4 regions of the Thalassotalea coralli genome follow, and region 1 is predicted to be linked to each of the others. Evidence: predicted binding sites of a transcription regulator. Region 1 holds the regulator's gene; each other region holds the start of a gene.
What was found. Region 1 encodes sigma-54, which starts transcription at its own class of promoters, with help from an activator protein. Its sites were predicted from a motif close to GTTGGCACGNNNNTNGNNT; they were not measured.
Positions count from the first base shown of each region.

Region 1 (7,880 bases):
CAGCTTCACCTGAAATGCTAGCAGCTGAAGCGTTGAAAATTATGGAAGATAAGAAAATAAACGGCCTTATTGTCGTAGATAACCAAGGCTACCCGATTGGTGCTATGAATATGCATGACTTGTTAAAGTCAGGGGTAATGTAATGAATACAACACTTTATGGCAGTATTGACGATAGTGTTTATCAGAAATTTTCTCAGATAAAGCTCTTTGTTTGTGACATAGATGGCGTTTTTTCCGACGGTAGAATATATCTAGGTAACGACGGTGAAGAGCTAAAAGCTTTCCACACGAAGGATGGTTATGGCGTAAAAGCGTTAGCAGCAAGTGGCGTTGATTTAGCCGTGATAACCGGCCGAAATTCAAATATTGTCAATACCCGCATGACAGCACTTAATGTTAAACACATTATTCAAGGTAAAGAAGACAAATTACCCGTTCTAAAAGAGTTATTAGCGGCAGAAGGTTTAGCGCCAGAACACGTTGCCTATATTGGTGACGATATGCCAGACTTTGCTTGTATGGATTATGTTGGTTTAAGTATCGCAGTTAATGACGCCCATCCCGCTATTTTGAAAATAGCACATTATGTAACGACAAATAGAGGTGGATTTGGTGCCGTACGTGAAGCCTGTGATATTATGATGCAAAGCCAAAATACGTTATCACAAGCCACCGGCGCTAGTATATGACACGCACTCACGTTCTTTCTTTACTCTTTTTCATCTGCGCTGTAACCATTTACGGCGTTTTTGAATGGTTTGAAAAAGACCTAGAACAAGCAAATAATGAAGACTATGCGATGAACCCGGACTTCGTTGCAGAGCAATTAAGCAGTAAAGCGTTCGCTCAAAGTGGCAAGTTATCTTATAAGATAGATGCACTAAAAATGGAACATTACAGCGAGCTTGCAGTCACATATTTTGAGCTACCTAAATATACTCTGTTCCCAAAAAGTGGTGACAAGCCTTGGGAAATAAGTGCTAAAGAAGGCACATTATTTGGTAATCATCGCGTACAGCTAGAACAAGATGTTTTGTTGGTAGCTACCGACGAAGACAGTATAATTAAAGAAATACACGGAACTGACTTGGAACTGGATCTCAGTACCAACATCATTAGTTCCAAACAGAATATCGAACTTAAGGGCGCCGATTTTGTGATGTATGGCGCAGGACTTATCGTCGATTTAAATACTAAACAAATAACGTTGACGAAACATGATAAAACGAATTATTTCAAACAAGCGCAATAGGTTACTGGCAGTCATTCTTTGTGCGACTTTTTCAGTAAACGGCTTTGCTGCCGATGACGACCTTAAGCAAAAAATACACGTTGACGCATCGCGTTCTGCTGGCGATCTAAAAAATAAAATATTTAGCTACATCGACAATGTCGTCATTACACAAGGCAGCTTAAAAATAAAAGCAGATCTCGTTCAAGTGTTATCAAATCCAGATTCAGAGCCAAAAACCTATATCGCAAAAGGGTCTCCAGCAACCTTCGAGCAAATTTTAGAAGATGGTACGCCTATTTATTTACAAGCCAATGAGATTACTTACGAGCCGGCAAAAAATACTATAGTCATTTCGGGTAATGCAGAATTAAGGCAAGCAGGAAGCATGGTAAAAAGTAGCGTGATTACCTATAACCTTCTAACTGAGCAAGTGCTTGCAGATAGTAAAGACAACGAACGAGTACAAACCACTCTTCAGCCGAAACAACTGGAAAAGCTTAAAAAATGAGTGCAGTGTTAAGTGCTAGCAATCTAGCTAAATCATATAAAGGCCGCCAAGTTGTAAAAAACGTTGGCTTATCTGTTGAAGCCGGGCAAATTGTTGGTTTACTTGGCCCTAACGGCGCTGGCAAAACCACGTCCTTTTACATGATTGTTGGCCTTGTTAACAATGACAAAGGCAAGATCACCTTAGATGGTGAAGACCTTACACTATTGCCTATGCATGAGCGCGCGCGTCGAGGCATTGGCTATCTGCCACAAGAAGCCTCGATTTTTAGAAAGCTAACTGTTTATCAGAACATTATGGCTATCTTAGAAACACGTAAAGATCTGAACGCTATCGAGCGAGAAGAAAAACTCGAACACTTAGTTGAAGAATTTAATATCGGTCACATTACCGAAAACACAGGCATGAGCCTATCTGGCGGTGAGCGTCGTCGCGTAGAAATTGCTCGTGCGTTAGCGGCTGATCCTAAATTTATATTGCTAGATGAACCCTTTGCTGGCGTAGACCCAATTTCTGTCGGTGATATTAAGAAAATTATTCTACACTTAAAGAACAAGGGAATTGGTATTCTAATTACTGACCACAATGTACGTGAAACCCTCGATGTGTGTGAACATGCTTATATCGTCAGTCATGGAGAATTAATCGCTCAAGGGAATGCAGATCAAATTTTAGCGAATCAACAGGTACGAGATGTATATCTTGGAGAGCAATTCACGTTATAGTTGTGATAAGCTGTTAAAAAAACAAAACCAATAACCTTGGAAAGGATAAGAATTAGATAAATGCGCCCTAGTCTTCAACTCCGTATTGGACAACAACTGACTATGACACCTCAGTTGCAACAAGCGATAAAATTGTTGCAGCTGTCAACGTTGGATCTACAACAAGAAATTCAAGAAGCGCTTGAAAGCAATCCTTTATTAGAAGTTGACGAAGCAGCTTCCGCTAACCAAGAATCTCAGCCTGATAATTTAGAACAAGCTTTTTCTGAAACAACGGAAACGCCTACGGCGAATGATGGCTCTGAAGACGCCTCGCCAACCATTGATGAAATCAGCACAACAGAAGCAATGGATAAGTCTGATATTCCAGAAGAGCTGAATATAGACACCACTTGGGATGAAAGTTTCAGTGCAGGCGTATCAAATACAGGTGCCGCTGCTCCTTCAGAAGATTTTGTTTATCAAGGTGAAACCACAGACTCCATTCAAGATCACCTTCGCTGGCAAATGGAATTAACACCATTTACTGAGACCGACGAAGCCATCGCAATGGCAATTATCGACGCTATTGACGATGCCGGTTATTTAACGGTAACCACCGAAGATATTTTAGAATCTCTTGGCTTAGAAGATGTTGAATTGGATGAAGTAGAAGCTGTGCTTAAGCGCATCAACGTATTCGATCCAGTTGGTGTCGGTGCCCGCTCTATTCCTGAGTGTCTAATTATTCAATTAAACCAATTTGATAAAGATACGCCTTGGCTAGAAGAAGCCAAGCTAATCATTGGCGAGCACATTGACTTACTAGGTAACCGTGACTATCGCACCATCATGCGTAAGACACGCTTGAAAGAAGACCAATTACGCGAAATTATTCGTTTGATCCAGTCACTAGATCCTAGACCGGGCGACTCAGTGATCAAACAAGAAGAGCAATACATTATTCCTGATGTATCTGTTGAAAAGAAAAATGGTCGTTGGGTGGTTGAACTAAATCCAGATACTGCGCCTCGCCTTTCAGTAAACCAACAATATGCTTCTATGGCGCGTTCGATGAAAAATTCTAACGATAGCCAATTTATTCGTTCTAATTTGCAAGAAGCCAAATGGTTTATCAAGAGCTTAGAAAGCCGTAACGATACACTATTAAAAGTAAGTAACTGCATTGTTCAGCGCCAACAAGGGTTCTTTGAGCATGGCCCAGAAGCTATGCGCCCAATGGTTCTTAACGACATTGCCGAAGCTGTAGATATGCATGAATCTACGATTTCACGTGTAACCACACAAAAATACATGCACACCCCACGCGGGATATTTGAACTAAAATATTTCTTCTCTAGCCATGTGAGTACGGAAAATGGCGGAGAGTGTTCTTCCACTGCGATCAGAGCTTTAATTAAAAAGCTGGTCGCAGCAGAAGTGCCAGCGAAACCACTGAGCGATAGTAAAATGGCTGAGTTGTTAGCTGAGCAGGGCATAAACGTTGCAAGACGGACCATAGCCAAATATAGAGAGTCTCTAGGCATTCCACCGTCTAATCAGCGTAAAAGTTTACTGTAAACCTTGAAAGAAGGATGAGAGCTTATGCAAATTAATCTTGCTGGACACCATGTAGAAATCACTGAACCTATGCGCGATAGCGTTAATAAAAAGTTTGCAAAGCTTGAGCGACATTTTGATCACATCAACAATGTCTATGTAGTACTTACCGTAGAGAAGCTCAACCAAATTGCGGAAGCAACTGTTCATTTAAACGGTACCGAAGTTCACGCCAAAGCACAGAATGAAGACATGTATGCTTCTATTGATTCTTTAGTGAACAAACTCGATAAACAAATCCTCAAATATAAAGGCAAAATAAGCCAACACTAGTTTCAACTTCAATGAAAATATCCGACATCATGACAGAGAACTGCACTTTATGTGCAGTTCCTGCTACTAGTAAAAAAAGAATCCTAGAAATCATTTGTGAAAAAGCTGCAGAAAATGCAGTTGAAATGAATACCTACACCTTACTTGAAAGTTTAATGCAGCGTGAAAAAATGGGCTCAACGGGTATCGGCAACGGTATTGCCATTCCTCATGGCCGGTTAGCTGATAGTGAAAAAGTGATGTTAGTGGTAGCAACAACTGAACACCCTATTGAATTTGACGCGATAGATAACCGCCCTGTTGATATTTTTGTCGCCTTATTTGTTCCCGAGCAGCAATGTCAGGAACACCTTTCAACATTACAAAGTATCGCAAAATTATTTGGTAATAAAAAAGTCGTCAAACAAGTGCGAAAATGTGACAGCGATAAAGCACTCTTTCAATTTATAACACAAGCCGAACAATAAAAACGGAATTACAACATGAAACTCACCATCGTCAGCGGACGTTCTGGCTCGGGCAAGACAGTAGCCCTTCGTGTACTTGAAGATTTAGGATATTACTGTGTTGATAACATTCCTGTTAACTTGCTACCAGCACTTACGCATACGGTAATCAATGATTACGAAACCGTTGCGGTGAGTTTGGATGTTCGAAATTTACCTGATGACCCGTCTGATGTTTCTGAAATTATCGACTACTTACCAAGCGCAGTAGAATTAAGTATTGTTTACTTAGACGCTGACGATAACGACCTGATAAAACGCTTTAGTGAAACCAGACGTTTGCATCCGCTTATCAAGCAAAACATCGCGTTAGATCAGGCAATTTCTCTTGAGAAAAAGCTATTAGAGCCTATTTCATCACGCGCTAACTTATACATTAATACTAGCCAGTTAACCCCTCACCAGCTTGCTGATCTTATTCGTGAACGTATTTTGGGTAAAACCACTGGCAATATGGTAGTGGTATTTGAATCTTTTGGGTTTAAACATGGTGTGCCGAAAGACGCTGACTTTGTTTTCGACGCTCGCTTCTTACCTAACCCATTTTGGGAAAAAGACTTAAAGCCTTATACCGGACTAGATCAACCTGTAATCGACTTTCTTGCAAGCCAGCCAATTGTCACTAAATTTGTTTGGCAAATTAACAGCTTTATGATGACCTGGTTACCTCACCTAGAGCGCAATAACCGCAGCTATATTACTATTGCTATTGGCTGTACTGGCGGAAAACACAGATCCGTATACATTGCGGAATTACTCACAAATAACCTGAAAAAAGAACGCGCAGACGTGCAAGCTCGACACCGAGACTTAAACGTTGCGTCAACGTAAAGGCTCGTGCATTAATGACCATCTCGAAAGATATCTTAATCACCAATAAACTTGGGCTTCATGCCCGAGCGGCGACTAAGCTTGCTCAACTGTGCCAGCAATTTACGGCAGATATTCAAATCGAGCTAGAAGAAAACACGGCAGATGCTAATAGCGTGATGGGATTAATGTTATTAGCAGGAAGCCAAGGAAAAACAGTAAAAGTTCACGCCAGCGGAAAAGATGCAGAACAAGCGATGTTTGCCATAAACAAGCTTTTTACTGACAATTTCGATGAAGAACAGTAATTTTCAATAACTTTACCATTCCCCTATCCACTAAGTTACGCGGTTAAATTCGCTAGCATCAAGAAAAAAGCTGATAAAACCAGATAGTTGAGATAAACTATTGTAGTTGGTAACGCAGTATTTACTGTTTAACCTGCATTGGTGAACCAGTTATTTTCATCAAGAAAAAATAACGTTTGATAGTAAAAGTGTCACCTTTTTCAAAGATTATTCAATATTCGTGTAGTGATACTGATTGAAGTAGATATTTACCTCAATTGGTATGAAGGCATAGGACAACAAGATGCCGGAATTGTCAGAACAAGATTATAGTCAACAAAAGCTGCAGCAAGTTAACGAAGCACTTGGTAGCGGTATGTTTGTCTATGTGCGCAAGTTAATGCAGAACATGCCTGCATATGACTTGGCACTACTACTCGAATCATCTCCAACGAAAACACGTACCGTACTGTGGCAACTTATCGACCCAGATCATCACGGTGAAGTCCTCGAAGAGCTTAATGAAGAAGTTCGTAAAGGCATCTTAAAAAACATCCGGCCGGAAAAGCTTGCCGAAGTTGCTGAAGGCATGGATGTAGATGACCTCGCAGAAGTATTAAGAACGCTACCTGATAGCGTTTATCGTGAAGTACTTAGCTCCATGGACTCGCAAGACAGGAGTCGCGTAGAGCAGGCACTTGCTTACGAAGAAGATACCGCTGGCGGTATCATGAATACCGATACTATCACTATCCGCCCTGACGTAACGGTGGATGTGGTTTTACGCTATTTAAGATTAAAAGGCGAATTGCCTGAGTCAACTGACTCCTTCTATGTTGTAGACAGAAAAGACCGCTTTATCGGCGCTATTTCACTACAAGCAATTGTCACAGCGAAGCCTGAAACTACAGTTTCAAACCTTATCGATGCCGAAGTTGAAGCTGTCACCGTTGATATGCCTGAGACAGAAGTTGCTCAGCTGTTCGAACGATTTGACTGGTTCTCTGCCCCAGTTATCGATGAAGAAGGCCGCCTAGTAGGTCGTATTACGGTCGATGATATCGTTGATATCATCCGTGAAGAAGCAGAACACTCGATGATGAGTATGGCGGGTCTAGATGACGAAGCCGATACCTTTGCCCCTGTTGTTAAAAGTACACAACAGCGCTCTATCTGGCTGGGTGTAAACTTAATTACCGCTTTATTCGCTGTAGCTGTATCAGCGATGTTCGAAGACATCTTAAGCCAGTTAGCCATTCTGGCGATCTTAAATACCTTAGTGCCAAGTATGGGCGGCGTTGCAGGTAACCAAACACTTACCCTGGTTATTCGTGGTATTGCTTTGGGCCATGTTGGTGAAAGTAACTCGAAAATTTTACTTTATAAAGAACTCGCTATCGGCTTCTTAAATGGCATTATTTGGGCGCTACTGATAGGGCTTGTTGTGGGTATTTGGAAACAAGACGTCACCTTAGGTAGCATCATAGCCTTTGCCATGTTGATGAATATGACGGCTGCTGGTGTAGCTGGTGTGGTTATTCCGTTAATGCTTAAACGAATGAATATTGACCCAGCGCTCGCGGGTAGCGTTATCCTAACAACGATTACGGATGTAGTGGGTATTTTTGCGTTCTTAGGCACTGCAACATTGTTATTGGGTTAATACTTAACATTTCCCCTTTAAGAACTAACAATGTTGCAAGCCAAAATTGTTGCAAGCCAGCATAGTTATGAGCCACAGAAACTAGTTACGACTAGTTTCCTGCTACTTGTAATTCGTTAATAAGTACAGAGCCGGTGTGAATCGCACCTTTTAAGTCAGTATCGCTACCTACAGCAACTAACCCTGAGAACATATCTTGTAGCTTACCTGCAATAGTAATTTCTGACACAGGATAGGCAATTTCGCCGTTTTCTACCCAAAAGCCAGCAGCAC
Region 1 is NZ_JBVVBK010000007.1:284,954-292,833, reverse strand. It holds gene ACOB80_RS17925 (KpsF/GutQ family sugar-phosphate isomerase) at 1-143, shown strand, start outside; gene kdsC (3-deoxy-manno-octulosonate-8-phosphatase KdsC) at 143-691, shown strand; gene lptC (LPS export ABC transporter periplasmic protein LptC) at 688-1,254, shown strand; gene lptA (lipopolysaccharide transport periplasmic protein LptA) at 1,220-1,744, shown strand; gene lptB (LPS export ABC transporter ATP-binding protein) at 1,741-2,469, shown strand; gene ACOB80_RS17900 (RNA polymerase factor sigma-54) at 2,530-4,029, shown strand; gene hpf (ribosome hibernation promoting factor) at 4,054-4,341, shown strand; gene ptsN (PTS IIA-like nitrogen regulatory protein PtsN) at 4,353-4,808, shown strand; gene rapZ (RNase adapter RapZ) at 4,824-5,678, shown strand; gene ACOB80_RS17880 (HPr family phosphocarrier protein) at 5,693-5,965, shown strand; gene mgtE (magnesium transporter) at 6,249-7,607, shown strand; gene pmbA (metalloprotease PmbA) at 7,699-7,880, opposite strand, start outside.

Region 2 (7,880 bases), on a different contig from region 1:
CTCGTCTTGGATCTCCATCAATGAGTCTTGCATATGAGCGCGAGTCAAAGCATCCAGTGCACCAAATGGCTCATCCATTAACAAAACTTCCGGCTGCATTGCTAAGGCTCTAGCAATGCCAACTCGCTGTTTCATACCACCTGAAATTTCATCTGGTCGCTTATGCATAGCATGATCCATATGCACAAGTTTAAGGTTATGCTCAATCCAATCCTGCATTTCTTTTGGCTGCATTTTCTTTTTGAACACTTGTTTAACCGCTAACTCGACATTCTGGTACGCTGTTAACCAAGGCAATAACGAATGGTTTTGAAAAACCACTGCGCGTTCAGGCCCAGGTTCAGTAACTTCCTTATTATTTAGCAAAACACCACCACTGGTTGCTTGGTGTAAGCCTGCGACAACATTGAGTACCGTTGATTTACCACAACCTGAATGACCAATAAGAGAAATAAACTCCCCTTTTTTGATCTTAAGATCTACATTATCAAGTGCTTTAAATCGACCTTTAGGTGTTGGAAACACCATGTCAATATGACTAATTTCTAATAAAAAACTCATGAATGATTCTCGCTTGTTTCTTTACTGTTTCGTTGCCATTTATCGCTGAGCGCTAGATTTGTCCCAAGAGACAACACGTTGAATTTGCAGCATGATGCGGTCTAGCAAAAAGCCGATAAAACCAATAACGAAAACAGCAGTCATAATTCGGCTTAGCGATTGTGAACTACCATTTTGAAACTCGTCCCAAACAAACTTTCCAAGACCAGGATTTTGAGCCAGCATCTCCGCGGCAATTAACACCATCCACGCAATGCCCAATGACATACGCATTCCCGTAAATATCGCTGGGATAGAAGCAGGTAACACAATTTTTCGCACATGAGTTAAACTCGGTAGTCGTAGCACTTGGCTGACATTGACCCAGTCTTGATTGATCGCTGACACACCAACAGAAGTATTTATCACCATAGGCCACAGACAACATAAGGTCACAGTCACCATAGAGTTGATAAAAGACTTAGCTACTATCGGATCAGGTGAAATATAAAGTGCACTCACCACCATAGTGACCAAAGGCAACCACGCCAAAGGCGAAACAGGTTTGAATATTTGGATAATCGGGTTAATCGCAGTATTTAATCCTTTACTCAAACCAATCGCTATCCCTAATGGAATGGCTATTAGTGCCGCTAAAAAGAAGCCCGACAACACGGTAATCAAACTAGTATTAATCTGATCAACAAAGGTTTCTTTACCGGTATAAGCTCTAATTTTTGGCTGATAAGTAGGATCTAACGCCATGCGTTTTTGATTACGTGCCTCTTGGCGTTGATAAAAAGCCTGAGCTTTTTCTCGCTCTGCATTGTGCTCCTGATACAAGTTAACCACTTGTGTTGCAACGGCAGAAGGCCCAGGAAACTTCCCTAATGAAGTATCGATACTGCTGGCAGCAATCGACCACAAAACTAAGAAACTCAAAATACCAATGGCAGGCAAAATAAGTTGGTAACCAAAAGATGAAATCGATGTTTTCAGCCGGCTCCCCATGCTTTTGCCATTTTCTAGATTAAACAGTTTGCTTGTAAATGTGGTCATGATTACTCCAAAAATCGTTTACGTATTCTGTTCGTGATTAGTTAAATTTTTTCGCCTGCTTTTAGGCCGATGGCGAACTTGTTGATGTATTCATTTGGTTTCGTACCATCGAAAACTATGCCATCAATAAAGTGGGTTTGAGGCGATCTAAAGCCGTCCTCTTCACCCAAGCCACTCACGTCTGAAGGCGTTAGCAGTTTTTCCGCAACTAGCGAGTTGATAGCAGCCATATAAATATCTGGGCGATAGACTTTTTTGGCGATATCAAAGTACCAACTGTCAGGCTTATCATCGCTGATCTGCCCCCAACGACGCATTTGTGTTAAGTACCAAACAGCGTCAGAGTAGTAAGGGTATGTAGCGTTATGGCGGAAGAAAACGTTAAAGTCAGGTACTGATCGCTTATCGCCTTTTTCATATTCAAAAGTACCTGTCATCGAATTAGCAATGACCTCGTAATCGGCACCGACATAATTAGATTGAGACAGTATTTTTACCGCTTCAGGACGATTAGCGTTGTCGTTCTCATCTAACCATTTTGCTGCACGAATAAGGGCTCTCGTTAAACGAATAGTGGTATTAGGATACTTTTCAGCAAATTGCTTAGTAATTCCAAACACTTTTTCAGGGTTGTTCTTCCAGATTTCGTAGTCGGTCACCACAGGAACACCGATACCTTTAAATACCGCTTGCTGATTCCAAGGCTCACCAACACAATATCCATAAATAGTGCCAGCTTCTAAGGTCGCTGGCATTTGTGGTGGTGGAGTAACTGATAACAAAGCATCTGCGTCTATTTGACCAGAGGTATCACCTTTATGTGGCGCGTAAAAGCCAGGCTTAATTCCGCCCGCAGCTAACCAATAACGTAATTCGTAGTTATGGGTAGACACTGGAAACACCATGCCCATATTAAAAGGCTTTCCTTTTGCTTTAAAACTCTCGACAACAGGCTTCAAAGCATCGGCTTTAATGGGGTGTTGAGGCTTTCCGTCCGCACGCTTTGGAATATGTGGCTTCATTTGTTTCCAAACGTCATTGGAAACCGTGATACCATTACCATTTAAATCCATTGAAAAAGGCGTGATTATTTCTGCCTTTGTGCCATAGCCAATAGACGCAGCAATAGGCTGCCCTGCCAACATGTGCGCACCATCTAAACGACCATCGATGACACCATCTAAGAGTACTTTCCAATTCGCTTGCGCTTCGATAGTGACATACAAGCCTTCATCTTCGAAAAAGCCTTTTTCATAGGCTATAGCTATTGGCGCCATATCAGTCAGCTTAATAAAGCCAAAAGTAAGTTCTTCTTTTTCCGGATAACCTAACTTTACAGGCTCAGCAGAAGCTACCGATAGTGACAACGACGTTATGCACGTACCAACTAACGCAACTTGTGCAGTAAATCGCTTTGCAACTGCCAAGGAAGACGCTAAGTTTTGGCAGAGTCTTTTACTGTTTTTTAATGTGTTAAATAACATAAGTTTTCTCCATAAAAAAAGCCCACGGCGAGCTGAAAATTGTCAGTCGTCTCGTGAGCTTCGATGCCAAACTAATTGTTACTACGCCATTGCAGTTTAATTAGCAGCTTATACCCAAAAGGGTAAATTCATTCGTGTTAGTTGGTACGCTTTGCACTCTTTGCTTGATACCTGAGCAGTTTAATGTGAATTAAGTCACACTCACTCGCTAACACAGCTTTTATCTGTTTACATGAACTGGTTTACTTGTTCTTATTAAACAAGTTCAGTGCCAAATAGGCATTTTTTATATTTTCCTTACAATTACAAGCTCTTATCGATAGTTGAATTTTATTCAACTATTACAACTAGTTAGGCTTGCATCAATTTAGCGCATTAAAGCGCTAAAACAGTGCTTACTCGAGCCTTTCATGTTGGCGTACCTGATGCTGCATTTGTTGGTTTAGCATGGCTTGTTCAAAAATATCTTGTCGATAGACCTGCTTTATTACCTGCTCAATATCTGTGTCAGATGCTATGTGCTTATGCTGACGCATTTGGTTTAACAACCATTCACCGTGAAATAACTCCGGTTTATTAATATTGTCTGCGCCAGTGCTCGAAAATCGATTGTATTTAGGCACATCTCTAGGCGACTCCCCTTGGCGTATTAAACAACTACCAATTAAAGACGGTGCAATAACAGAAAGAGGCAAATCCAAATAATGATGTTGAGCAAGAATGCGCGCAGCTTCAAAACGATTCGCGACACTTTCAAGCCATTGACATGCTTGGTATAAGGCGGCAACTAAGTCTAGAGTCGCGTCTTGATTTTCATCATTCCATTGACGCTTAATCGCTAGCACTTTTTCCGGCATATCTGGCCAAATATCGCAAGAAGTAAGCACTGTTACCCCAATACCATCTCGCACCGCTTTTGCATTCCAAGGACCGCCGACACAAAAACCATCAATGTCTTCACAAGCTAGGGCATCTACCATATTCGAGGGCGGGATCACTTTTATGTCGATATCTTCTAAAGCAATATTATTCTGTAAAAACCAAGAAGTTAACTGATAGTAATGACAGCTATATGGGTATACGGTGGCAAATACTAGCTTTTTCCCCAGCCTTTTCCGGTGGTTGATAACGCCTTTTAATAGCGCGGCACTAAGCGGAATATCGAGGCTTTTTAGTTGATTAACAAACTTTATTTCTTCATACAATGCCGTGGATAACGTGATGCCATTACCGTTTTGACTGAGAATCAATGGAGCTATCACTTCCACTGGTGCGCACCCTAAACCCAAAGTACTAGCAATAGGCATAGGAGCAAGAAACTGGGCACCATCAAGAACACCAGCGTGTAACTTATCCCGCATTGTCGCCCAAGAGCTTTGCTTTTTAAGTGAAACACTGAGGTTAAAATGTTCAAAGAACCCCTTTTCCTGAGCGATGACAATAGGGGCACAGTCGATTAACGGCATAAAGCCGATATTAATCTCCGTTAACGAGCTTACTTTCGATTGATTCATGAGCTCGCCTCCAGCATTTGCGCTAAAGACAAGATGTTCTTAGCGACATCTTCTAACTTCTGGCCATTGTCCATCGCCATTTTTCGAATGCTATGGTATGCGTCTTTTTCCGAGAGCCCTTTGGTTTGCATCAACCAAATCTTAGCTTGTTCAATTGTTTTTTGATGGGTGAGCTTTTCTTTGGTTTTAGCTAGCTCTTGCTTTAATTGTTGGTATTCACTAAACCGTGCGATAGCAGTGTCTAGAATAGAACGCACTCGATTAATAGCGACATCTCCTACCATGTATGCGCTAACCCCTGACTTTATTAATTGGTTAATCATTTCCGTATCGCCTTGTTCAGAGAACATCACGATGGGCTTTGGGTTATCTACAGAAATGATATTAAGGCTATCTAATACATCTCTATCTGGCGCTTCGATATCCATAATAATCACATCAGGTTGCATACGTTCAACGACAACTAACAAAGGGATGGAAGATTTACTAATGTGTTTAATCACATAGTTGGTATTGTCTAACACGTCGATAAAGGCATTTGCTTTATCTTGGTCATCTTCAATTAACAGTACTTGCAGCAAATTTGGGGTCCTTACATCAGGCTAGCTAACCGCCAACAGTTGTTTAACAAACCTAGATACAAAATACAGACCAACTAACTTTATGTATTATTTTTCAGAAAGTTAGAGAAATACCGTTCTGATAACAAGACAAAACTTAAATAACTTTGCCCCATTTTAGCGCACTCAAAAGTAAAAAAGCGGAACCCAATTCAGTTCCGCTTCAATTACGTTATTTCAATATCGCACTAATTAGCGTATCAACATGGAACGTTTCCACACATAATTGGACCAACGTTTCTTGGTGTTACCGTTTTCGTTGATGTATGCGTATAACCATCGTTGTCAGTTACCTTAACTTTAACGGTGAAAGGTACCGTACTATTAACCATGGTGTAATTGCTTGTTGCGGTTCTGTTTGGCTTTTTAACACCATCGATCCATAACTCTGTTTTTACTACATTACCGTCATAATCTTTACCAGATACACGAACATATGTTTCCCAAAACTCATGTGGACTCGCAGAAATAGAAGAGACAGGCTTATAGTCACACTGAGTAGTTGTCACATTTGAATAATGTGAAAATGGCACGCTTGCCAAACAGCTACGAAAGCTTCCCTCAGAGTATTGATGAATAAACACTACTGACTGTGGCGTTGGTGATACATATTGTGAAATAGGGAAATTGGCCCCAGGAGGAGTACAATAAGCCCAACCTGCATAAATTGGTAATTGAGAGGTAGTGCTTCGACAATTTACTTTTTCGCCAAACTCATCGCCAGCGTTTGCGGTAAAAGACAAGCTTGCCAGCAGCAAAGAAAGTAACGCTATATATTTCATTATAATTATCCTTAATTTTTAAATTAAAAATGTGTTTAACACCAGACTTTAGATCGGGTATTCAACACATCTGAAGCAATTCACTTCGCTCCAAATACTAGAGTTAAATTTAAGTCAAAACATCCATGTGCTATCAATTAGCATTGTTACCTTTATTATTCCCAAAACATTTAAAAAACAAATTCAATATAACAAGCAAATAAGAAAAATAATTTCAAATATAACAAAAATAAATAAAGAAAACTCATTTACCCCTCAGCTTATTACATTTGCTATTTTTAAATTTTCATTCTATTTATTAGTGAGTTATAAAGAGTTTATTACATGGAATATTTATGAAGGATCATCAGCACATCAAGCTTTTAACTTTAGCTTTTACCTGTTGTTTATATACAAGCAATACTACAGCAAAGTGCGAACAGGAATATAAAGCGCTTCAAAACCAACAAACCTTGATGAAAAAAGGCCATAGTGCTTCAACAATGGAATGGTTAAAAACTAAAGAACACAAGCTTGCTAAGACGTATCAAAATTGTAGATCAGGTAAGAATCGTTCAGCTAAAAAGAAAACTAAAATCAATAAGCAAACCTCCGCCTCAAATAGCGCTAAAAGTAAAGCTCAAAGCTACAGAAAATTAATATCTAATACAAAAAACTCCACCTTCTCTCGCCCAATAATGTTTAAAACTAAATTTGACGGCGACAAGCAAAAAGCATGGATTGCCCACTACAAAACACCGAAAATTTGTTTAAAACCCAAGTCTACAGCTAAGTTTGCCGAATGCATTCAACATCGAAATGTTGCAGCTGAACAGTTTAGTCAACAATGGGAGGCTACTAACAGAATGAAATAAATAGCTTTTTAAAGTTCACATAGCTTAGGTAATTAAACTAAGATGAAAGCAATAAAGATAAAAGCCATCGGATAAAAAACGAGAACTCAATGCTACTCAAGCACTTTAGTAAAACACAGTTTCCTCAGCTCCTCTCATTTACTGTTTTACTTCTTGTGTTAAGTGGCTGTGCTCAGCTTCCTGATAATTCTAAAAAAGAATCGAGTTACGCCATTGCAGATGATGTTCCTAGTCAGCTCGCTAATGATGTTCAGGTTAGTAAGTTAAAGCATAACGTTTCTCCCTCGAAATCTGGGGTAATGCCGCTAGCAAATGGCATTGATGCTTTTGTCGCTCGCGCGGCAATGGCAAAGTTGGCCGAAAAAACCTTAGATGTTCAATATTACCTGTACCACAGTGATTTAACAGGAACCTTATTCACAGCGACTTTGTGGCAAGCAGCAGAGCGCGGCGTTAGAGTTCGAATCTTATTAGATGATATGGACATGGGTGACCGCGATCGCGCGTTAGCCGTACTCAATGGCCACCAAAATATTCAAGTGCGACTTTTTAATCCGTTTATTCGTGGAAAGCTTAAAGCGCCGCAGTTTGTGACTCGCTTTGGCAGCGTAACTAGGCGCTCTCATAACAAAGCTATGATTGCTGATAATCAACTTGCTGTCCTAGGTGGAAGAAATATCGGTGATGAGTACTTTGCCGCTGATCCTAACTTATCCTTTGGCGACCTTGATGTATTGGTCACTCAGCCCGCAACTAACGAAGTCTCTAAGCAATTTGACCTGTATTGGAACAGTCCTTTAGCTTATCCAGTAGAGAGCTTAATAGACCATCAACCTAGCAAAGAAGAGCTGAGCTCCATTGAAGGCTACATACAATCTTTCTACAAAGAAAATACCAGTACTCAATACATTGAACGATTAAAACAAAGCCCGTTATTAAACAAAGAGTCAAAACAAAATAGCAATTACTTCTGGGGAAAAACCGACGTTATCTATGATCTTCCCGAGAAAATTTCCGCAGATAGAGA
Region 2 is NZ_JBVVBK010000001.1:548,146-556,025, reverse strand. It holds gene ACOB80_RS02415 (ABC transporter ATP-binding protein) at 1-561, opposite strand, end outside; gene ACOB80_RS02410 (ABC transporter permease) at 601-1,551, opposite strand; gene ACOB80_RS02405 (CmpA/NrtA family ABC transporter substrate-binding protein) at 1,641-3,083, opposite strand; gene ACOB80_RS02400 (CmpA/NrtA family ABC transporter substrate-binding protein) at 3,479-4,597, opposite strand; gene ACOB80_RS02395 (ANTAR domain-containing response regulator) at 4,594-5,178, opposite strand; gene ACOB80_RS02390 (hypothetical protein) at 5,418-5,999, opposite strand; gene ACOB80_RS02385 (hypothetical protein) at 6,335-6,853, shown strand; gene ACOB80_RS02380 (phospholipase D family protein) at 6,943-7,880, shown strand, end outside.
Region 2: ACOB80_RS02405 (CmpA/NrtA family ABC transporter substrate-binding protein) is a predicted target of sigma-54. The motif match lies at 3,341-3,359, and genes of this name have one in related genera.

Region 3 (7,880 bases), on a different contig from region 1:
ATGACCGCAAAGTCGTTAGCAAGACAATAGATAAATTGAAACAGGCATTACCTGAGCGAATTAGCCTGCACTTTGCTATTAAAGCAAACCCTTACCCTCCTCTTGTCCACTTTATGAAAGACTTGGTTGACGGTTTTGATGTTGCTTCAGCAAAAGAAATGCTACTCGCCATTCAAACAGGCATGCCAGCTAATGAAATTAGTTTTGCTGGGCCCGGAAAAACTGTTGCCGATATAAAAGCTTCAATCATTGCCGGTATTACTTTGCATACCGAATCAGCCAATGAGATTGCAAAGGCCGTTGAAGTAGGTAAAGCGTTGGCGATTAAGCCAAATATTGCGATTCGCGTGAATCCTAGCTTTGAATTAAAAGCTTCGGGTATGAAAATGTCAGGCGGCGCTAAACCTTTTGGTATTGATGAAGAATTATTGCCAGACTTGTTAGCATCGCTTGATTACGAAGCCATTAATTTTAGAGGCTTTCATATATTTTCAGGCTCTCAAAACCTAAACGTTGATGCAATCATCGAAATGCATAACAAAACCTTCGATTTAGCAAGTCGCCTAATTGAGCTAACCCCAGTCAGTATAGATTATGTCAATATTGGCGGCGGCTTAGGCATCCCGTATTTTCCTGGTGACAAACGGTTAGAGCTCGAAGAAGTTAGCAGTAATCTAAATGCACTATGCCAATCGTATACTTCATTAGAGAATATTGAGCTCATTATGGAGTTAGGTCGATATCTAGTGGGCGAAGCGGGTATATACGTTTCAAAAGTTGTCGATAAGAAAGTATCTCGTGAAACCACATACGTTGTGTGTGATGGCGGTTTGCATCATCACCTAGCAAACTCCGGAAACTTTGGACAAGTTATCCGCAAAAATTACCCTGTAGCATTAGGTAACAAAGCCTCAGGTGTGGAAGAAAAAGTCAATATTGTTGGGCCACTTTGTACCCCTCTAGACATATTGGCAAATAGCGTGACCTTACCTAAAGCAGAGGAAGGTGACTATGTTGTGGTATATCAATCGGGGGCTTACGGGCCTAGTGCAAGTCCAAAAGACTTCCTAAGCCAACCGCAAGTATTCGAAATTTTACTGTAGTAAACGAAAATGTCATAAATTAAGTAATGTATTTTCGGGATATACTGTTATATTTAAGATTAGGTATTATAAGACTTTATTGGACTAATGAGCGAATATTCAATTGCTAAGAATTTTGATCAGTATTTTAAGATCAGATTCGCCAGCACCAAGGACTTGCAAAAGGAAGCTTACAAGATTAGGTATAGCGTCTATAGCGATGAATTGGGTTGGGAGCCAAGTAACGAAGAAAAAATAGAAACCGACGAATGCGACCCTTACGCTTACCACTGCTTATTAGAGCATAGACGTACAGGCGTGTATGCAGGGTGCATAAGACTTATTATTCCACCTGCAAATGACAAATCAAAGCTACTACCTTTCGAAGCCAACTGTTTATCGAGTGCGCGTAAAGAAGTGCTAGATACAACTACCCTACCTCGAGGTGGCTTCGGTGAAATCTCTCGTCTTGCTGTTCTTTCAATGTTCAGGCGCCGTGAACAAGAAAAAAATCAGCCATTCATCATTAACTCTGTTAATCCCGCGACAGCGTACTCAGAAGAAGAGCGACGTAACTTCCCTAATATCGCTATTGGATTGTATTTAGGTGGTCTAGCACTAGCCGCCATGTGTGATCATGTTGGTATCATGGTGATGATGGAGCCACGATTAAACCGCCGCTTGCAGCGCTTTGGCCTCCCCTTTGAGCAAATCGGTGATGAAATGGATTATCACGGTCGTCGTGCTATGTTCTACCTTAAAAGAGAAAGCTTTTACGTAGAGCTCAACGAACAAATGCGCGAACTATACGATATTATCGAAAAAGAACTCGCCGAACAGATAGTGCTCAAAGGCTATGACGAAAACACGAGCTTCAGAATCCCTGAAATAAATTAAATTAAAAACAAGCGATAGGTACCGACATGTCGAATCAATTTGACTACGACTTAGCGTTTTCTCGTAATATTGGGTGGTTTACTGAAAACGAACAAGCAACTTTACGAAGCAAGTGCATAGGTATTGCAGGTATGGGCGGAGTTGGGGGCGATCACTTCCTCACCCTTGTTCGCATTGGTATCGGCAAATTTAAAGTCTCTGATTTCGACGAATTTGGCTGTGAAAACACCAATAGACAAGTAGGTGCTAACGTTACCACTTATGGTGAAAAGAAGCTCGACACCATGGTAAAAATGGCGTTAGAGATCAACCCTGAGCTTGAAATTGAAACCTACCCCGACGGCATTAACAGCGACAATATAGACGACTTTCTAGAAGGCGTAGATTGTTATGTCGATTCACTCGACTTTTTTGCGATAGATGCGCGAAAACTCGTCTTTAGTAAATGTGCAGAGAAAGGCATTCCAGCAACAACGGCTGCGCCTATAGGCATGGGCACCGCTTACCTCAACTTTTTACCAGGAAAAATGACCTTTGAAGAGTACTTTGGTATGGAAGGTCATACTGAGAACGAGCAGTATTTAAAATTCTTCTTGGGACTGACTCCTGCCGCATTGCAACGCGCATACTTAGTTGACCCAAGTACACTCGATTTAGCCAATAAAAAAGGCCCATCAACTTTTATTGGCTGCCAGTTAGCCGCAGGTGTAGCCGCCGCTCAAGTGGTGAAAATTTTCTTAAATCGTGGCGAAGTGCTCAATGTTCCTTGGGGGTTACACTTTGACGCCTACACCAACCAATACAAAAAAACCTGGCGGCCTGGTGGTAAGAATAATATTTTACAAAAGATCATGTACTCTATTGCTAAAAAACAAATGGGCATTTAGTTCATCGGCATTTAGAACACAGGTATAAAGGTTAACTTTTGATATTACAAGAAACTGAAAAAGACAGCTTATTAAAGGCCGCTATCTTAGCGCCATCGGCAGACAATAGTCAGCCTCACACCTTCTGTTGGAGAGAAAATGGCGATTTGGTTTTAGCCATCGACCCTACACGCTCAGGAAAAGCGTCTGACCAACGCTTTGTTCTATCAGATATAGCCTTAGGCACGGTCATCGAAAATATCGTGATTCAAGCGAAAGCGCTTAGATTACTCGCTAATGTTGATTTACTTCCAGATGCAGACCCTATGTCGCACCATGTAGCGACGATATCTTTTGAGAAACAAGAAGTAGTTGATAATGCAGATCAGCTTTTTGCCGATGAGATCCCCAAAAGATGCACCGACAGACGCTTCCCATTTAAAGGCCCGATAGAAAACAACTTGTTAGAAGAACTTTCTTCAGCAACACAGATAGCAGATTGTAGTGCAGCCTTCTTTAACGATAAAACAAATCGCAAGCAAGTATTGCCTATTATTCGTCAAGCAGAATCTATTCGCTTTAAAAGCAAAATATTGCATCAAGAGTTGTTCTCTACCATTAAATTTGATGAAGAAAAACCACTCGAAGGCATGCCTATTTCAACACTTGCTATTGAAGCCGTAGCCTTGCCATTTTTTAAAATGATGCGTAAATGGAAAACCATGAACCTATTCAACAAGTTTGGTGCGGCATCCATGTTAGGTTTGCGCTCTGTTTGGCTACCCATTGCGACATCACCTGGCTTAGCCCTCATCAAAATTCCAGGTAATAGTCGTCGAGATGTGATTAATGGCGGAAGAGCTATCCAACGCTTTTGGCTTAAAGCAAGTCAACTTGGCTTAGCTGTTCAGCCGTATGCGGCACCAGGTATTTTTTCTCTCGGTCATTTAAAAATAGAAGATAACCTTCAGCCTGCCATGGACGCCGTCGGTGAAAACATGAAATCAGTTGTGGGTGAAAACGACTATGGGCTGATGTTTTTGCGTTTCGGCTTTAACAAACCCGTTAAACATCGCAGTTTCAGAAGAACGCCAGACTCCTTTATGACAAACGATTGTTAATAATTCGCAAAATAATCTAAACATAAAAAAAGCAGCTCGACGCTGCTTTTTTTATGTTGGTATGAGGCTTAAGGTCTTTTAATAAAACCAACAGCATCGTAAACCTTATCTAGAATCTTAGATGCTTGCTCAGAGGCTTTCACAGCGCCATTACGCATAACTTCATCCATAAAGGCTTGGTCATTGCGGTATTCGTTAAAACGCGTTTGAATTGGCGTTAACATCTCGACAACAGCTTCAGCAACATCACCTTTCAAGTGGCCGTACATCTTATCTTCATAGTCTGGTACTAAACTTTCAACAGATTTACCTGTCGCACACGAAAGTAACGAAAGTAAATTTGATACCCCAGGCTTTTCAGCAACATCAAAATAAATACGCGCTTGTTCGTCGGAATCTGTAACTGCTCGTTTAATTTTCTTGGTAATTTTTTTCGGATCTTCCAATAAGCCGATAAAGTTGCCTACATTGGTATCCGACTTAGACATTTTCTTCAATGGATCTTGAAGGCTCATGATACGAGCACCAAACTCAGGAATATGTGGCTCAGGAATTGCGAATATTTCGCCATATAAGTTGTTAAATCTAGTCGCTACATCACGCGCTAATTCTAAATGTTGCTTTTGATCGTCACCAACAGGCACTTCGTTAGCACCGTAAAGTAAAATATCTGCCGCCATTAACACTGGATAAGTAAACAATCCAGCGTTCATATTCGCTTCAGACTTTTGCGCTTTATCTTTGTACTGCGTCATACGATTAAGTTCACCCATTTGGGTATAACAATTTAGTATCCAGCTAAGCTGCGCATGCTCAGGCACATGAGACTGGATAAAAATAGTACTTTGCTCTGGGTCAACACCACAAGCTAAATATAACGCTAAACCGTCTAGCGTCGCTTTCCTTAAAGCTTCAGCTTCTGGGCGAACTGTAATTGCGTGCTGGTCTACTAACATGTAGTAGCAATTATGGGTCTGTTGCATATTAACCCATTGTTTTAACGCACCTAAGTAGTTACCTATAGTAAGCTCACCAGATGGCTGGCAGCCACTCAATACAATTGGTTTTGTCATTATTGTTTACCTAATTCGTTATTTCTTAACACTTGCTAATTGTTGACGCATTTCATCAATAGCAACTTTGTAATCTGGTTGAGAAAAAATCGCTGAGCCCGCAACAAACATATCAGCACCTGCTTCGGCTATTTCTGCAATATTACTAGCTTTAACACCACCATCGACTTCAAGTCGAATATCAAAGCCGCTTTCATCAATTTTCTGGCGAACGTCACGTAGCTTTTGTAGCGTAGTCGGAATAAAACTCTGTCCGCCAAACCCCGGGTTGACCGACATCAGTAAAATTACATCTAATTTATCCATGACGTAATCTAATATATGTACAGGAGTTGCAGGGTTAAGCACTAAACCTGCTTTACAACCGCTATCTTTAATCAGTTGTAATGTGCGATCTATATGGTCGCTTGCCTCTGGATGAAAAGTGATAATATCTGCACCCGCTTTAGCAAAAGCAGGTACTAAGCTATCAACAGGCTTGACCATTAAATGCACATCAATCGGTGCTGTGATCCCATAATCTCTTAGCGACTGACATACCATAGGGCCAAAAGTTAAATTAGGTACAAAGTGATTATCCATTACATCAAAATGGACGACATCAGCACCCGCTTTAAGCACTTTTTCAACATCTTCGCCTAAACGGGCGAAATCTGCAGAAAGAATGGATGGTGCTATTAAATATGAAGACATGCTCAGCTACCTCTAAAAAAATCAGCGCTACTTTATACTAAATTCAATTATATATCACCTTTACTACGTGCACATATTTCGCTCATCGAGATTAATTTTGCACCAGCTTAGGTCAATTCAGAATGCTCTCTGCCAACCATTACATTTCAAAAACCACATTACCATTTGTTTTGATTAGTTTTTTTATAAAGAAAGTATTTTTAATTCCGTGGGCATCCAAATTGCAATGTCCAAAGAAAAACTAAAAAGCAAAAGCTTTCCTTTATAAAAATGAGAGAACTATGAAACACAAACTAAACCTTAAACACGCACTTTTTTTCAGTCTATCAACAATGATGCTAGCACCTAGTGTAAGCGCAAGTGAGTGGACAGCGAATGTAGCAGCAACCAGTAACTATTTATGGCGTGGTCTGGAACAAACCAATGGCAGCGCTGCTATTTCCGGCGGAATCGATTTTAGTGCTGACAGTGGCTTTTATGTCGGAACATGGGCGTCAAACGCTGATTGGGCCGACGGCATGACATACGAGCTAGATTTTTACGGTGGATTTACTGGTAGCATATCGGAAAGTGTTTCTTACGATGTTGGCTTTATTTACTATGCCTACCCAGATGAAACCTCAGGTGATGCTGATTTCTCCGAGGTTTACGCTTCAATCTCTTTTGATGCACTAACATTAGGTGTTGCTGTATTAGCTGACGGTGAAGGTGGCGACGCTGGCGATACTATTTATGGCTATGCCGACTATGAAATTGCCTTAACTGATAAAACCAGTATGGCTCTCCACCTTGGCTCATATTCTGGCGACTGGTTAGCTGAAGATTCTATCGACTATGGTGTTAGTGTTAGTCATGAGGGCTTTACATTAGGTGCGTCACAAACGGACTTGTCGGGCGCAGCAGGTGATCTAAAGGTTTATGTTAGCTATAGCTTAGACTTCAACCTGTAAAAGAACATTTATAAACTAAATCTTACAACAGCAAAAATTTATAACGTACTAAGGGTAGAAACTGTTCAGTTTTTACCCTTTTTTAATCTAATATGCTAAGGTGGTATAGGATTCATTAATAGGCCGTACTCATGGAGCAGAAACAATCTATTCTCGATACAATCAAAAGTGTTGGCTGGGCGTTTTTAGGTGTACAAAGTGCTAAAAATCGAGAGCGAGACTTTACTCAGGGTAATTTCGTCCACTTCGCTATAATTGGCTTTATTGGCGTCGTCTTATTTGTCGCGTTACTAATGCTAATTGTCTCTTCCGTACTAGGATAAAAGGCAATATTTTCCTATTTATTAGGTTTATAAAGCGCGAGTAATTCACCGACCTTTTTGCGCTGAGTTGCTTTTTGACTGATGGTTCTAGCTACCTTGATAGACTTTCGTTTTACCGCACCTTGGTAAATCTTGCGCGTCCAAATGGTATCGTGATTACTGATCAGTACGCTTGCTTTCACTCGGCTAACCGTTTCTTCGGCGGCATTGGCTAAGTCGGCTTGTTCATCTAGACCAAAACCATTACCTGCATAACTGGTAAAACTCGCTGTTTTACTCAGTGGCACGTATGGAGGATCACAATAGACGACATCGTTATTTTGAACTCGTTCAAACGTTTGACGATAACCTTCACAAATAAAAATCGCTTTTTGTGATTTCTCAGAGAAAAATTCAAGTTCGGCTTCAGGAAAATAGGGCTTTTTATACTTACCAAATGGCACATTGTAGCCACCAGAGCGGTTGTACCTACACAAACCATTGTATCCGTGACGATTTAAGTAGAGAAACAAAAGCGAGCGATAATACTTATCGACAGTGGCATTAAATTCTTTTCTAAGCTCATAGTAAGCTTCCGCTTGATTGTTTTGATCACAAAACAGTTTACGCGCATCGGCAATAAACTTTTCAGGCGTCTGTTGAATGGTTTGATAAAGGTTAATCAAGTCTTTGTTGATGTCGTTTAACACATATTCTTTATAATCAGTATTCAAAAATACTGATCCAGCACCAACAAAAGGTTCGACTAAACGCTCACCAGATGGCAACAGTTTATTAATTTCTTCAATCAGACTGTACTTACCACCAGCCCATTTTAAAAAAGCACGATGCTTTTTTGTTGCCATTGTATTTACTTTCTTCTTTGGCATTTAGCC
Region 3 is NZ_JBVVBK010000003.1:65,793-73,672, forward strand. It holds gene ACOB80_RS08575 (pyridoxal-dependent decarboxylase, exosortase A system-associated) at 1-1,103, shown strand, start outside; gene ACOB80_RS08580 (PEP-CTERM/exosortase system-associated acyltransferase) at 1,191-1,979, shown strand; gene ACOB80_RS08585 (ThiF family adenylyltransferase) at 2,006-2,866, shown strand; gene ACOB80_RS08590 (hypothetical protein) at 2,905-3,966, shown strand; gene trpS (tryptophan--tRNA ligase) at 4,035-5,039, opposite strand; gene rpe (ribulose-phosphate 3-epimerase) at 5,058-5,732, opposite strand; gene ACOB80_RS08605 (TorF family putative porin) at 6,014-6,682, shown strand; gene ACOB80_RS08610 (DUF2970 domain-containing protein) at 6,814-7,005, shown strand; gene ACOB80_RS08615 (Dam family site-specific DNA-(adenine-N6)-methyltransferase) at 7,020-7,850, opposite strand.
Region 3: ACOB80_RS08605 (TorF family putative porin) is a predicted target of sigma-54. The motif match lies at 5,941-5,959, and genes of this name have one in related genera.

Region 4 (7,880 bases), on a different contig from region 1:
GATAAATAAGGCACAGTTAATGATCCACCACCAATAGACACCAGTGCAGAAATTGCACCTATACCCGAGCCTGAAAGGACCATGTGCTGAGTACTAGGCAACGACTGCTCTTGTTCGTTACCTCCTTTAAAAAAGGCACGATACGCTACAAAACTCATAAACACAGCAAAGAATATGGCGAGATAACTAGAATTTAATTGTGCAGCAACAAAGGTTGCAGCAAAAGTGCCGACAACAACACCAATTGACATACGACTTGCCACTCGCCAAATAATCGCCTCTTTTTTCTGATGTGCGCGCAGGCTAGCAATCGAAGTAAACACAATACAAGCCATAGAAGTGCCAAGCGCTAAATGAACAACTTGATCTATTGCTACGCCCTGGGCAATAAACATTGCAGTTAACGCCGGCACCATAATGCCGCCACCGCCAACACCAAGTAAACCTGCAACGAAACCCACAATTGCACCTAACAAGACATAAGCTAATAGCCAGTCGATTGAAAATATTTCAGCCATGAATTACTTCTTTTTTAACGCGCTAGAATAAGTGTGTTAATAGTATCAGTTTTTTTTGTCTAATGGTGGCCAAGGACGATGTTGCTCTGAATCAATCCACTCATTTACCCACTTAGGTAGTTCAATTGGCGTGACACTTTCTCCCATTTGTTCAATCACTTTTTCAGGAGGCACCAGGCCACTTTTAGAGGTTACTCCCCCTCTTAACAAAAGAGATGAGCAAGGTTCGCCATTAACCCACATTGACTGTTCTATATAGATCCAGCGCTTGTCGAAGCCAACACAACGACTATACATGGTAATTTTATCGAAAAGGTGAATTCTTTTGCGGTATCTCACTGAGCTACCAGCAACAACAATCGCCCAACGATTTCGTTTTAAAGCACTGTGTAAATTGCAACGAACAGATAAGTCGAAACGACCAATATCATAAAGAGTTAAGACCCGCCCGTTGTTCATCTCGTTAAACATATCTAAATCCCACGGCCGGCACCTAAAGGTGATGGAGCTGGTATCTAGATAGCTAACTTTCGGTTTTTTACTAGCAAGCCAAAGATTTTTAATAAGTCTAATAACCGGGTACATTGTAATTACCTTAGTAAAGATGAAGCATAAACAATTAGGAGAGAGTCTGTTAATTTTAGCAAATTAGACGAAATTACCAAGCTAAATCATATAGTTACTGGTCAACCTCTTAACATTTCAATCCTTAAGCTTGCTTCTCGATACATTGAAGTAATCAGTCAGATAGCTATACTCGATATGACAACCGAAACTTAAATTCAAAAAGCGATGACATTCCAAGAACTTAAAGAATATCTTCTTAGTAAACCAATGAGTACCTTAGATTTTCCATTCACTGAAGATGTACCCGTTTTTAAGGTTAATAAAAAAATGTTTGCTCTTATCGGCGAGCGAAATGACCTAATGATGTTAAATCTAAAATGCGATCCCGCTGAGTCAGAAATGTTACGTGATATATTTTCCGCGATAAAACCGGGCTATCATATGGATAAGCGTCACTGGATAAGTATCTATTTTGATGGCTCTGTACCAACAAACGAAATAAAACGATTGATAGATAATTCATTTAATTTAGTCGTGAGTAAAATGAGTAAGAAAGACCAACAGGCTATATTAGTGCATTTGTAAACTTCAATTGACCACTTCAACCTTACCAATTAAAACAAGTATTCAAATTTAAAGTAGATTAGGTCTATGTAATTGACTGACTTTGAAAAAAAGATAGGTTAAGCTTTGTTACAATACATTCGGCCAAGCCACAGACAAAAAGCGCTATTTAGTGTCACAATGTATTAATGACGATTTTATTCTGTGTAGTAGTTCTCTCGAAGGAAGTCACATGAAAGCATTTATTTGTACTTTATTGGTAGCGGTAAGCTTTACCTTAAGTGCAACAGAACAAGCGGAAGCTATTTTTAAACAGCTTGCTCCGTCTTTGTATCAAATTCAAATTATTGACCAAGCCAGTGGTGAAAAGTCTTCAATAGGCTCAGCATTTCAAGTTTCGGCTGATGGTTTGATCGCCACTAATTATCACGTTATTTCGAGTTTTGCTCGTCACCCTGAAAAATACCGCATTATCTACCTTGATGATAACGGTAAGAAAGGTGATCTAAGCCTAGAAAGTATCGATGTCGTTAATGACCTTGCTTTGGTAAAGCGCTCTGTAGATAGCGCTATGCCTTACTTTGAAATTTCAGACAGAGTACCGGAAAAAGGTGAGGAACTGTTTTCGTTAGGCAATCCACACGACCTAGGTATGATAGTGGTTCCTGGTACTTATAACGGTTTAAAAAAAGAATCTTTTAACGACCGAATTCACTTCACTGGCTCAGTAAACTCAGGCATGAGCGGTGGCCCTGTTGTTAGTAAAGACACTAAAGTAGTTGGCATTAACGTAGCAACTTCAGGTAATCAGATAGGATTCTTGATCCCTCACGATAAACTCCAAAAACTCATTGCTAACTATCACGGTAATGGAAATCAAACTATTAACCAACAAATGAGCGAACAGCTATCACAACATCAACAAAAGCTGGTATCAACTTTATTATCTAGTGAATGGCAGTTGAAGCAACTGGGCAACGTTATGGTGCCTATCGTTGATGTTCCATTTATTCGCTGCTGGGGTGATTCGAACGCTGATAAGCAAGACGCATTAATGCTAGTCGCTGTTGCCAACTGTTCATTACAAGAAGACGTTTATATTTCGAGTAAGTTTTACACCGGTAGCGTTGAAATGGAATTTCGTTATATGCAGGCTAAAGAGCTTGGCGATATCAAATTTTATCGTTTGATTCAGCGTCAAATTAGCCGTGCAATGCCAGGAAACAAAGCAGGCAAAGATGACGTTACCGAATATAACTGCCAAGACGACATTGTTATGTCAGAGCAGGATAAAATGAACGGCAAAGCAATCTTATGCATTCGAGGCTATAAAGACTTTCCCGGCCTTTATGATGCGCTTTATATTGGTGTTTCACTCGATCATCATGAACAAGCCTTACTTAGCCACTTCACCCTAGCAGGTGTTACAAAAGAAAGTGCTCAAGCCTTTACCAAGCAGTTTATGGAATCGAACAGATGGAATTAATAATAGAAGAAATAAGCCGCGGTAGAAAAGTTCTCAGTCGCCACAAATATAACCAACGTGAAATCAACATAGGTCGTAGTTTTGAAAATGACATGATCTTGTCAGACCCCCATATTTGTGGTGAGCATTTAACCATAAGCTTTAACGGGGAATCATGGCAAATTACCGACCACCAGTCTGTAAACGGCACGTTTTTAGATGAAGGCAAGCAAACAGCTGATAAGCACATTGTTAACTCGGGTGATGTCATTCGAATGGGTCAAAGCCAGATTCGCTTGCTTTTCCCCAACCACCCTGTCGCAGATACGATTGAGTTAAGCCCTTTTGAAAGTTTAATTAATAGTGTAAAAAATCCTTTCACGCTGATAACTAACGTGCTGATTTTTGCGCTATTAACAGGATGGATATTCTTCCTAAACAATGGCAAAGAAGTTAATTTTACTCAGTTACTCGTTCCAACATTTAGTATTACCTTAATGTTTGCTTTATGGCCCTTGGGCGTGGCTCTGGTTTCTCACCTAACCAAACATGACGCTAGGGTATGGGCACAAATAGGTGTTTGTTTCCTATTTTACAATATTACTTGGGGCAGTGATTTTGTCGAAACTCTCGTCAATTTTAATACCGCAAGTGATAACAACATAGCGATGTTAGTGACAGTAATTCCAATTGCGCTGGCATTTATGATGTTTTGGCTTAATTTATATGTTGGTTTCCACATGACAAGTAAACGTCGTAACACCTTAGCGGCTAGTTTTGTTGTTTTACTTTTTGGAGGTAGCTACCTGATTCAAATGAGCAAACAACCAGAATTTACCGCTAAACCAGCATTCGATTCAACCTTGTTAACGCCTACATTTTTAATGACACCATCGAGTAACGTAGATCGTTTTCTAGAAAAGTCTGACACCTTGTTTACTGATATAGATAATCAAGTTGAAGATAGCGACAAATAAATAAAAATAAACTCACCTTAAAGGCAAAACACAAACCGTGTTTTGCCTTTTTTGTTGCTAACATGTGTTGGCTTATTAATGAGCTTCAAAGCACTCTTAGAATTAGTATTTCCCATCTCTCTAGTAGATCTTGTAGAAATTTACCCAGCGCTTTTCACTAAAGAGTGATCTTGTCAGCTGTTCATTAACACTGCTTAAAGATAACAGTACGTAAAGAGACTCTTTAAGTTGCCCTAAGTAATTTCATCCTAAAATACTCCTCGCATTACTCATTAACCAAGTCAATTATCTATTGCTTTGTAATTAGGACAATTAGCAAAAAGTTTAATCAATGGGAATACAATTAAGAGCAGAGAGAGCGATTGCTTTCTTAACTTTGCTTTTGTTTAACAGGGAGTGAATTTTGGAAGGTCGTTGTACTTAGATATACGTAGATTTGTGTAGGCAGTCAAACAGCCCTCATTTACAGCAGATACTTCCTCTAGCTAAAACAAAAAGGGTCAGCACATGCTGACCCTTTCTAAAGATATTAATTTATCTTGTGATTAGCTTTTTCTGCGACGTACGCCAGCTAAACCTAAAGCAGCTAAACCGAATAATGCGATTGAAGCAGGCTCTGGTACGTGGTTACCACCGATATCAGCATCATCAGTGAAGTCGTAACCAGTCACGCTGTTACCTTCTGTATCGATTGTACCAAGTAATGTACCTGAACCAGATAAGTCAACTAGGCCATCAGCAACGCCAGCACCAGCTGCAGCAAATGGGTTTGCCATGATTTGGTTAAACTCGAAACCTAAGAAGTTGTCTAAAACATTTAGGTTGTAGTTAAAGTTACCTAAAGCACTTGACTCTAATACAGATGCACCAGCCGCTGCATTTTCTGGAGCACCAAATGCAACCCAACCTTCGTCAGCATCAACGCCAGTGAAACCAGCTGTCATCGCTAAAGTACCATCAGTGATAGTTTGCTCACAAACACCACCAGCTAATACTTGTAATTTAGTAGCACAATCAGCGCCCTTGATGTTTACGTTGTCTACATCATCAACGTAAAATGCAGCCATTGCACCAACACCGTAATCTGCTTCAAATGCTGCAGATGGACCAAAAGTGAAGTTGAATAAGCCAGGGATACCAGCAAAAGTTTTGCTTGTAATTTCAGTTTCGAAAACCGCACCAATGTGTTGGTTTTGAACGCCGTCTAAAGCGTGTTGTGTACCATCATAAGTGATGAATGGGAATTCGATGATACCACGTAAACGGTCACCAACATCTAAGATGCCATTTTGGTTAACGTCAATTAAGTACTCACCAGAATCATCTTCTAGTAAAAAGCCACCGCCAGATTGCATGTGTGATTTAACAGTAGCTGCGTTTGCGAAAGAGGTAAGTGCTAATAAGGCTGCACCTGCCGCTAATTTAGTTTTAAAGTTCATACCTATATCCTTATCAAAATAATTCGTGCTCGACTAACTTGCCTAATACAATGCCAAGTCCGTGCCAACTTTTTAAGTGACTGTAATCAAATGATTTTTTCACAAACTCGATCATCTAAACTACTACAATGTAAAAAAAGCTGACACTTAAATTCACTAGCCGTTAACTCGTTTTTGAGCACGTTCAGCGTCATCCTTAAACTCTTTGTTTTCGGGCGCAAGCGTAGCGGCTTTTTGATACAACTCTAACGCCTGTTTATTATTTCCTCTTTTTTCAGCAATTTCTGCAGCGGTATGCACTATAAACGCAGTATTAGGCGCTACCTTAAGCGCTTGATCTATGTATTTTTGTGCCTTATCTAATTCAGACTGCGTACTATATAGATATGCTAAGTTATTTAAAATGAGCGTATTATTCGGTGCTAAAGTAACCAAAGTCTCATAATAGCCTATCGATTCCTTAGGTGATGATTCCATTGTGTATTGAGCTAGCAACAATAGTGCACGATTATCTGTAGGCTGTTTAGCGCGATGCTGTTTAATAAATGCTGTCGCTTTGTCTTGGTCGCCTAACATCCAATAACTTTCACTAATTAGCCCTGCACTGAGCGATGTTGGGTTTTGTTGATAAAAAGCAATCAGTAAAGGCAAAGCTTTTTCGTATTGCTGTTCTGCAAATAGCAACCTGCCTTTCTCTAAAGTTGCCAATGTAGTTGCCTTTTCCTGCACTGTTAAAGTGTCTAGCGTTTCTTTAGCGCCTTGATAATCGAGCATTTGAGTCTGAATAGCGGTTTTCAGCGTTTTAAATGATAAATTATTAAATGTTGAAGCATTCAGATCTATAACATCTACGGCTTTTTGAAATTGCTGATTTTCTCTATAGGCATATATCAGTCGAAGGGCAGCTAACTCATTATCTGGCTCAGATTTGAACCAGTTTTCAAATGTACTAATTTCTTTTTCAGGTTGCTCAGTTTCTCTGTAAGAATTAGCAAGTAATAAATAGTAATGCTGACCCGCAGAAAGAAGCGAGGACCGTTGTGGGTCTTCAAGAATTTCTATTACTTGCGTATAACGTTTTGACGCGAAAAGGGCGCGAGCGTACATCATGTTATAGATTGGATTGTTAGGCTCTTTGTCGTTATAGCTCTGCATTAATTCTTTAGCTTTGTCTTCTTGGCCAGCAGCAACGTAGACCTTAGCTAATTTATTAATGGCAATGATATGATTGGGCTTATCTTCTAACAAGTGCTTTAAATGACGCTCTGCGGTGTTGAAATCGTTTTTCAGATACGCTTCTTCGGCAAAGAAAACTAAAGATGCGGGATTATAGTCATTGATCTCTAGCACCTTTTTAAACACTTGCTCTGCTTCTTGTTTGCGGCCAAGATCATTTAATACGATCGCTTCCAAATTAAGTGCTGATACGGACTCTGGATTTTTTTCTTGCCAAGCTTTTAGGTTTTTCAATGCACGCTCTGCATCACCCTGTTGCATTAGTGCGTAAACTAGCACCAGTTGATTATCGTTGTTATTTACGTCGATTAAATTGGCCTGCTCTAAGTCGTCGATTGCACTGGTTAATCCAAGCGTTAATTTCATTTTTCCTCGGTTCGCGAGACTGTCAGCGTCAGATAGTGCAAGCTCATCAACTTTACCCAATAGCTTCATCGACTCTTCATACTTACCTTCATCAAGCATCTTCTTGAAATTGGTAAGTAGCAACTTAGAGTCATTTCGATTTAACGATTTAGTATCGGACACAGACGACAGTAACTTTTCGTCGTAACCAAGATCTACTTGGATCAGAGTAAATAACTGTAAAACTGGGCTATCAGGTGACAATTCATCCACAATTGGCGTGAGGTGGCTATACGCCTGTTCAAGATTATTTACATAGTAAGCGCTAATACCCGCAATGACTCTTGCGGCATTATGATTCTTGCTTACATTTAAGGTATTTTCAGCATATTCCTTAGCGGCTTCATGATTATTCTGAGTAAAGTAATACAGCGACTGATAGTAATTAGCATTAGGCTCTTTAGGGAATTTCGTTAGCAATGGTGTCAGAATCTGCTGCGCTTGCTCATGCTGGTCATTCATAATATAGCTGTAAACCAACGCGAGTTTGTTGCCATTATCATAAGGGTTAGTATCCGCAAGCGTTTTAAATTGTTCTACCGCTAGTTGATGCTGGCCTTGACGCTGATATATAAGCCCTTTTAAGCGCAAGCCTTCTAAATTTTCAGGTTGTAACTCTTGCGCTGACGAAATCAACTCTAAAGCGGTACCATATTCTTCATCGCTATAAGCTATCCAAGCCATACTTAGCAGAGAATAGAAGTTATTC
Region 4 is NZ_JBVVBK010000008.1:36,927-44,806, forward strand. It holds gene ACOB80_RS18405 (sulfite exporter TauE/SafE family protein) at 1-518, opposite strand, end outside; gene ACOB80_RS18410 (acyl-CoA thioesterase) at 564-1,103, opposite strand; gene ACOB80_RS18415 (MmcQ/YjbR family DNA-binding protein) at 1,353-1,670, shown strand; gene ACOB80_RS18420 (S1 family peptidase) at 1,882-3,135, shown strand; gene ACOB80_RS18425 (FHA domain-containing protein) at 3,126-4,091, shown strand; gene ACOB80_RS18430 (PEP-CTERM sorting domain-containing protein) at 4,637-5,530, opposite strand; gene prsT (XrtA/PEP-CTERM system TPR-repeat protein PrsT) at 5,687-7,880, opposite strand, start outside.
Region 4: ACOB80_RS18430 (PEP-CTERM sorting domain-containing protein) is a predicted target of sigma-54. The motif match lies at 5,581-5,599, and genes of this name have one in related genera.